One region of the Herpetosiphon sp. genome, then DNA from elsewhere that is predicted to be linked to it. Evidence: a T-box and tRNA genes for the amino acid it is inferred to sense, from the RefSeq annotation. Region 1 holds a T-box; the other holds one or more tRNA genes.
The links. The T-box of region 1 lies ahead of ileS (isoleucine--tRNA ligase). A T-box ahead of a tRNA ligase gene usually reads a tRNA of that ligase, here a tRNA-Ile.
Positions count from the first base shown of each region.

Region 1 (4,453 bases):
TTGCTCTGGACAACCTTTGGCTCGTTGATCTGGAATGGTCTTTTGACCTATGCAGGGATTGTGCTTGGTTCGCAATGGGAAAATGTGCTTGGCTTAGTTGATCGCTATGAAAAAGTTGCCTTGGGGATTATCGCTTTGGGCCTGATTTGGTTTGTGGTAAACCGCATGCTCAAAGTTCGCCGCAACCGCGCCGCATCTAAGCAGGTCTAGCCGAAAGCCCTTCCCCCGACTGATTGCAAATCAATCACGGTACGTATCATAGAGAGTGCGTACCGTGATTTGCGGTTAATAAGGAGTTACCATGGCGGTTTTTGTGGAACAAGAAGCCATTTTAGAATTATTACAAACCTCGCGAGCAGCTAGTTTGGCGGCGATGCAGTATGTGCAGCCCGCCGATTTAGCCCAATTAATTGCCTTAGAGCAACAAGCTACCTATGATTGTGCTGCCCATGCCAATCAGTCGCCACAGCTGGTTGATGCAGCCAACAGCCTTGATCAATGGCAACAACAACGCCAACAACTGGCCCAAGCCATCGCGGCAATTCCATGGGCTGGCTATACTCAGCGCATCCAAACGGCAGCAGGAGCGTTGTATTTAGGCGAGTTGGTTAAGCGTTTGATTGCCGCCGAGCATCAGCAATTATCACAACTTTTGCATGCGGGCCAGCATCCAGCGATTATTGACCAATGGGCTGATTAAGCCGATTTGCGCTGGATAAACCAATCGAGCGCATACAGGTAGCCTTGCCAACCAAGCCCGCTAATTTGGCCTTGGGCAATTGCCGCCACCACTGAATGATGCCGAAAGGCTTCACGGGCATAGACATTCGATAAATGCACTTCGATGATCGGCACATCCATCAAGGCTAAGCCATCGCGCAGGCTCAAACCATAGTGAGTGAGCGCGCCTGGGTTGATAATAATGCCCTGAATCTTGCCATAATGGGCGTGGAGCGTATCAACTAATACACCTTCATGGTTCGATTGAATGAAGCTTAATTCGATGCCTGCGCTGGTTGCTTTTTCGCGCATAGCGTTATGAATATCGGCCAGCGAGGTTGAGCCATAAATTGTTGGCTCACGTTGGCCAAGCATGTTAAGATTTGGGCCTTGTAGCACTAAAAGCTGCATTTGAAATTGCTCCTGATTGCCAAATTGCAGGCCATTGTGCGGCCAAGCTCAATCTATGTCAATCGGAGCCAGCGAGAATTAATTGATGGAATTTGAACTAACCAATGCTCAGCGCGAGGCGATGCTTCAGGCTTGGCAAACGCTAAGTGACCAAGCATTGCCTGAGGAGCGGCTTTCGTTTGCTGGGTTACAAGCATTGCCACGTTTGGTTGAGCAAGCACTGAACAACGGTGATCAAACGAGCCTCACCGCAAGCTTAATCAACCCAATCTATTGGCATCAAACTGCCAGTTATGGTCATGGCTTGTTGGCCCGCGAACGGCGAGTGCCAATCGATCATGCGGCCTATCGCTTGAGTTGGTGGCTCTGGCTGCGACTTTACAATCTTGCCAATGCCCAGCTTTGGTTTGATCAAGGTTTGCGCTATGCCACGCTTGGGCAGTTTACTGCTGAGCATCAAGAGCCAGCTGCTTGCCCGCTCCAAAATGGAATCCAGGTTGAATTGGCGGCAGTGCTTGAGCAACGCCTGCTTGTGCCAAGTGGCTTTCATTGTTGTCATGGTTTAGTCGCAAGCAACAAGGCTTGAAATATGAACGCAGAGGCGCAGAGGGTGTATGGCTCAAGGCTATAGGTTATTAGGTTTTGATGCTCCAATGTATCTCCGATAGCCCATAGCCTTGAGCCATGCTCCACGCTGCGCCTCTGTGTTAAGTGTGCTGCTAGGTTCTTTTTGGCTTCTGACTTTTGCCTTTTGCTTTCAACGCTCAGACTTTAGTCCTTTGACGGCTGACTTTTAATTATGGTACAATCGGGTCACAGGCGTTGACGGAGCCGAGTAGTTGGGCTAAAATCTGAATCAGCGAGCGTGCAAATGGTGTGAGGCACGTATCAGTAACCCCAACCAAAATCTCTCCTGAGCCGAACGCTGAACCCTTTGGCAGTAAGCGAACCGGATATCCCCCGTTATCGGGATGACGTTGTGATGGCAACGGCTTAAAGTGGGTAGTTCGTGCAAACGACTATCAAGCAGGGTGGTACCGCGAGGTCTTTTTGATAACCTCGTCCCAGCAGTATGGGGCGGGGCTTTGTGTTTTTAGTCAACGAGGAGTCAACAATGGCGTTTGCAGCAGTTGATCCCAAGGTGTCGTTTCCGACGCTTGAGGATGAGATCGCCGCTTGGTGGGAAGCCCATGGCATCGTCAAAAAGACGCTTGACCATGGTGATGCTTCGCGTCCGTTTGTCTTTTTTGAAGGGCCACCCACGGCCAATGGCCGCCCGGGGATTCACCACGTCGAGGCTCGTTCGTCTAAAGATATTATGGTGCGCTTCAACCGCATGCTTGGTAAAAAGGTCATCGGTGCTCGCGGTGGCTGGGATACCCATGGCTTGCCAGTCGAACTGGAAGTTGAAAAGAAATTAGGTTTCGCAGGCAAACCCGACATCGAAAAATATGGCATCACCGAATTTAATGCTGCCTGCCGTCAATCAGTGTGGGATTACATCCAAGAATGGGAAAAGCTGACCCAGCGGATCGCCTTCTGGATCGATCTCGAAGATCCCTATATCACCTATGACAACAAATATATCGAGTCGTTGTGGTGGATCTTCAAGCAATTGCACGAGCGCGAATTACTGTATCGTGATTATAAAGTGACGATGCACTGCCCCCGCTGTGGCACATCGCTCTCGGATCACGAGGTCGCCCAAGGCTACCAAGATAATACCGACGATCCATCGGTGTGGGTGCGCTTCCGCCATACGCCGAGCGACCATGCCTTAGATGCTCAAGTGGCCGATGCTGCTTTCTTGGCCTGGACAACTACACCTTGGACTCTGCCAGCCAACGCTGGTTTGGCGGTCAATCCTGAGGCAACCTATGTGCTAGCCGAGCACGAAGGCCAGCGCTATATCTTGGCTGAAGCTTTGGTTGGGGCGGTGTTGGGTGAAACTGCCGCCACGCTTGCTAGCTTTGTTGGTGCTGATCTGCGTGGCTTGCGCTATACGCCGCTGTTTCCTGGGGTTGGCGATAATGGCGCAGCGATCGATTTGAGCAGTGCTTATCGCGTCGTTGCCGATGAGTTCGTCTCGTTGGAAGACGGTACGGGGATCGTGCACATCGCGCCAGCCTATGGCGACTTGGAAATTGGTCGCAAGTATGGCTTGCCAACCTTGTTCTCGGTCGAGTTGGCGGGCAAAGTGCTGGGCAGCTTTGAAAGTTTTGGCTTTGCAGGCATGTTCTTCAAAGAAGCTGATCCAAAAATCACGCGCTATTTGAAAGAACAAGGCTTGTTGTTCAAATCAGGGCGAGTGCTGCACACCTATCCATTCTGTTGGCGCTGTAAAACACCGTTGCTGTTCTATGCCAAGCAATCGTGGTATATCCGCACGACGGCCTTGAAGCAACAATTGATCGCCAACAACAAAAAGATCAATTGGGTGCCTGAGCATATCCAAGCTGGGCGTTTTGGCAACTGGCTCGAAAATAACATCGACTGGGCGATCAGCCGTGAGCGCTATTGGGGCACGCCGCTACCAGTTTGGACATGCGATACCTGTCAGCATATCGATGTGGTCGGTTCGTTGGCGGAGCTTGGCGAACGTTGGGGTCAAGATACTGCCAATCTGGATATGCACCGTCCATTTGTTGATGCACCTAGCTGGTCGTGCCCTGAGTGCGAAGCTGGCACGATGCAGCGCATTCCCGATGTGGCTGATTGTTGGTTTGATTCAGGTGCGATGCCAGTGGCGCAATGGCATTATCCGTTTGAAAATCAAGAACTGTTTGAAGTTGCTGGCCAAGCCGATTTCATCTCGGAAGCAATCGACCAAACTCGTGGCTGGTTCTACACCTTGCACGCAGTTTCAACCTTGCTCTTCGATCGCCCAGCCTACAAGAATGTGATCTGTTTGGGTCACTTGTTGGATGGCAAAGGCGAGAAGATGTCCAAATCCAAGGGCAACATCGTTTCGCCATGGGAAATGGTCGAGAAGTATGGCGCTGATGCGGTGCGTTGGTATATGTTTGCTGCTGGTCAGCCTTACAATCCACGCCGTTTCTCAGCCGATTTGGTCAGCGAATCGTTGCGCCAGTTCTTGTTGACCTTGTGGAATACCTATAGCTTTTTCACAACTTACGCCAATGTCGATGGTTGGACACCTGAATTGGCGCAAGGCGATTTGGCGGCGATCGATCGCTGGGCCTTGGCACGGCTCAACGCATTGGTGCGCGATGTGCGCAACGATCTGAGCAATTACGATATGAACACACCAGCCAAGCGGCTCGAACAATTCGTTGACGAGCTTTCAAACTGGTATGTGCGA
Region 1 covers NZ_DOPT01000091.1:87,259-91,711, reverse strand. The annotation lists gene DEF47_RS19965 (DedA family protein) at 1-210, shown strand, start outside; gene DEF47_RS19960 (hypothetical protein) at 302-700, shown strand; gene aroQ (type II 3-dehydroquinate dehydratase) at 697-1,131, opposite strand; gene DEF47_RS19950 (hypothetical protein) at 1,217-1,717, shown strand; T-box leader at 1,945-2,201, shown strand; gene ileS (isoleucine--tRNA ligase) at 2,246-4,453, shown strand, end outside.

Region 2 (4,453 bases), on a different contig from region 1:
GACCAATCCATTTGGCAACTGCTGCGCTTGCAACCAACCATAGGCCTTATCCGAGGCCGTTGGAGTAGTTTGAGCAGCCGTTGATTGAAGCGTAAATGCAAAAAGACCGAGGATAAAACTTGTGAGGATAAGCAGCGTGATCGTTCGAACTATACGATGCCGAGAGAGCGTTGCTGAGTCCATCATTGGTCTCCTTTTTATTCAGAACATCCTGAATCTGGTTTTGTCGTTGGTAAAAGGGCCAGCTAAACACGGATCACGATGGTTGGTGATAAAGAGGTGAGGTTTTTGAAATCGCTTTCAGAAAATTAGCATAATTTTAATAAAAAGTCAAGGATTTGATCGAAAAATTTGATTATTCCATTCATTTTATAAAGTATTCTGAAAATTTATTTCAAAATACACACATTTATGAAAATAATTTTCAAATTATAGTCGTAATAGGGTAATTTTTGGAGCACGAGCAGCAGTGTGCCGATCGCGATCCAAGCGCCAAGCAACGATTAAACCAAAGCCAACCATCCGTTTGCGTCACAAGCGGCAGAAGCCCATGCTTTGCATTCAAACGGGAATATGGTATTGTTGATGCTCATTATGAAACGATTGATAGCTTGGAAGCGCTAGTTTGGTTAAGCACTATGACTGGAAGTAAACGGATCACCATCCATGATATTGCACGCAAAGCTGGCGTATCACCCAGTACTGTCTCGCGGGTCTTGAACAGCACCACACCTGTAGCCGAAGCCAAACGCCAAGCTGTAACAACGGCGATTCAACAGTTGGATTATCGCCCAAATCTGATTGCCCAAGGCTTGGCTCGTGGCACATCGACGATTATTGGCGTGCTGACCCAAGATATTGGTAGCCCGTTTTATGGCGAGTTACTGCGCGGCATCGAATATGGATTTCGTGGCAGTCGCTATCACCCGATTTTTGCCGATGGCAACTGGCAACAAGCTGAGGAATACAACGCATTAAACATTCTGCGCTCACGCCAACCTGAGGCATTAATTATTTTAGGTGGTTTAATGCCTGATGCCGAAATGTTGGCCGCAGCCCAAGAATTTCCCTTGATCATTATTGGGCGAAGTGTGCCAAGTTTGGAAGAATATTGTGTTTTGGTTGATAATTTCCAAGGAGCTTATCGCGCAACCCAATATTTAATTGAAATGGGCCATCAGCGGATTGCCCATATTACTGGAATTCGCAGCCATCAAGATACACTTGATCGCCAGGCAGGCTACGAACAAGCCCTGCGCGATGCCAACTTGCCAATTAATCCCGACCTGATTGTTGAGGGAACGTTTCAAGAACAATCGGGCTTACTAGCCGTCGAAACCTTATTAATGCGAGCAAACCCGTTTACCGCCCTCTTTGCAGCCAATGATCAAATGGCCTATGGTGCTCGCTTAGCGCTCTATCGGCGAGGAATTCGGGTGCCCGAAGATGTTTCGCTGATTGGCTTTGATGATTTGCCAAGCTCAGCCTATACCACGCCCCCATTAACTACTGTTCGCCAACCAACCTTCGAAATGGGCATGAGTGCAGCCAAAGCAACGCTTAATTTAATCGATCAACGGCCATGGCCATTGCCTCAGCTAACTCCCGATTTAGTGATTCGTGAGTCAACTGGCTTCGCACGGCGTTAAATAGCAATCGCAGCAAGCAAAAATCTATGGTGATTAATGGAGAGATTTGTGAGAAGGGGATTGATGGTGGGCCATGAGGGATTCGAACCCCCAACCAAGCGGGTATGAGCCGCGTGCTCTAACCGTTGAGCTAATGGCCCTGCTCACCGGAGTGTATAGTACCATATTTTTTAAATAATGGTGCAGTATTTCAAGCATGCATTCAGGAGAACACAGGGTTTTCATCCTACGTTCCTCTTACAACGTTCCCTCACCCCCTACCCCTCTCCCACTGCGGCAGGCGAGGGGAGTTCCAAGTGATGGGCTGGTTCCCCTCTCCTCGCCTGCGGGAGAGGGGGCAAGGGGGTGAGGGCATGCCAATCAACGATAAAGCCCACTCAACTATTTTAAAAATCTACCCTTGAAAGGCGGGGCTAGGTGGGGAGGGAATGTTAGTTGTTGGCAAGCCTAACCCCTGAACCCTACTCTCTAGAGATGCTGGCTGAAAAAGTCGGTGATCCGGTTATAGCATGTCACTTTGTTGGCATACTTCAAAACATCGTGGCCTTCATCACTGAACAACAGATAATCAACATTTTTGCCCAAGGCTTGCAATTCGTGCACCACTTCGCTCGATTCACGCTCAATCACCCGTGGATCGTTGGCTCCTTGAGTCACCAATAATGGGCAAGCTAAGTTGTGCATATAGGTTTTGGGCGAGCGCTCGACTAGGAAATCATGCTCAGTTACAGGATCGCCAACTTGGGTTGCCATGTAACTCTTCCAAGTTTCAGGCACTCGCGCCGAAAAGGTGTGCAAATCGTAGGGGCCAAACATATCGATGCCTGCTCGCCAAAGCTCAGGGTGACGGCCCAGCAAGGTCAGGGTCATAAACCCGCCATACGAACGCCCCATCACCCCAGTTCGTTTGATATCGATCAACGGGTCATTGACTAAAACCTTAGTCATGGCATGCACATGATCAAGCCGATCTTGGCCACCCCAATCGTGGGTAACGTGGTTCATATACTTAAAGCCATAGCCACTGCTGCCACGCACATTAGGCACAAAGACTGCAAAGCCCTTCAAGGTCAAAAATTGAATCAAGGGCATCGAGAACCAGGCAAAATCGGGGCGTTCTTGGCCTTGCGGGCCACCATGGATGTAATACACCAAGGGGCGTGGGCCTTCATAGCCCAAAGCTGGAGCTGGGCGATAAAGTCGTGCCGAAATGCGCAGGCCATCATGTGAGTTGAATGAGGCATCTTCGCCAGCCGCTAAATGCTCAACGGGGATGCCCAAAACTCGTTCGGTGGTGTGCTGTTGCAGCTCTTGGCTGGACTTAATCGTGTAGATTTGGGTTGGAGCAATCGCAGTCGAGAACGAAAGCGCAAAGCTATCACTCGCTTGATCATAGTCAATCGACTCTAAAACGCCATTGTCGAGCGGTGCTTGGCCAACCAAAACCTTGGTAACCAACATACGTTTGCCAGCTAGATCAAACTCTGCTTCGTAGCACCACGAACAGCCATCGATATTGTAGCCAATCAAAAAGCGCTGCTCAGTCAGATGTAACAAGCGATCAAATTCGCCTTGGCCGCTATGCACCAAGCCCTCGATCGTCACGGAATCCAAGCTTTGCGCGCCATCAAGGCGCAACAAGGCTAAACTGTAACAATCATCAAAGAGGCTCGTGCTCACCAAGGCCACCTGATCATTGACCCATTCGCCAAAGCCCATACCATTTGGCTCAACTGGCGTTGTACGTTGATCCATCGGCGTACCGAAAACTACCGAGCGCTCGGTGCTACCAAGCTGCTGGCGATAAATCACGCTATCACCAATGCCATAGCCATCGACCGTGATAATTGTTTGTTGATCGGGAGCTGAGGTCGCATAAAATGGGCCATCTGGGCCAGTATGCAGTAAAGTGCTCGTGCCAGTCAACACATTAATTTGATAGCAACTAAGTTCGGGCCGCACGCGTGAAGCAACATTCAAATAGCCAATCCCTGTGCTTGGGTCAAGCTTGGAGAGGTTGGTTTGGGCATCAGCAAATTGATCGCCAAAAACTGGCTCAGGGAAGCCCCCAGTCAGGGGAATGCGCAGCGGTTGGTAGTTTTCATCGCCATCTTTATCGATCATAACCACAATTTGATTGTATTCGGCCAGCACTACAAACGATTTTCCGCCCATATGGTGCGGCGTTTGCAAGGCAATATCGGGCGGTAGCAACGGCTCAGGCACACTGCCAGTCAGCAGCATCCGATATAAACTTAGGCGGCCATTCAGATCGCTAATAAAATAAAGATAATCGCCAGCGCGTTGTGGAACAACAAATTGACGAGCGGCAAGCAAGGCTTCGATGCGTGGCATTCTTCCAACTCCTTGTTAACAGCAATTTCATATTATTGTAGAGCGCAGTGCGGCGATCAAGCTTCATTCAAAAGGTGTAGCCACAAGGTGTAGTTGGCTGTGGTAGACTGACAAGTAGGCCTTGAGGGATTGTGTTATGCTCCAACTCATCCAAACTAAATTAGTTGTGCCGCCGCCACGCGAGCGGGTGGTCAAACGTTCGCGCCTCTATCAGCGGCTTGATGCTGGGCGTAACCAACGCCTAACCTTGATCAGTGCTCCAGCTGGCTTTGGCAAAACGACCTTAGTCAGCGCTTGGTTGCACATCACCAAACAGCAACATTGTGTTTGGCTGACCCTCAATAGCCACGATAACGATCCGTTACGCTTTGCCCAATATCTGCAACAAGGTTTTCAGGCCCAACTGCCGCAGTTCAATTGGCAATGGCTGGAGCTACTCGGCCATCAAG
Region 2 covers NZ_DOPT01000019.1:34,948-39,400, reverse strand. The annotation lists partial or broken gene DEF47_RS04360 (hypothetical protein) at 1-186, opposite strand, end outside; gene DEF47_RS04355 (LacI family DNA-binding transcriptional regulator) at 639-1,649, shown strand; tRNA gene DEF47_RS04350 (tRNA-Ile) at 1,714-1,789, opposite strand; gene DEF47_RS04345 (S9 family peptidase) at 2,118-4,004, opposite strand; gene DEF47_RS04340 (winged helix-turn-helix domain-containing protein) at 4,141-4,453, shown strand, end outside.
Region 2: it encodes a tRNA-Ile, which carries the amino acid that the T-box ahead of ileS (isoleucine--tRNA ligase) is inferred to sense. The anticodon was not compared.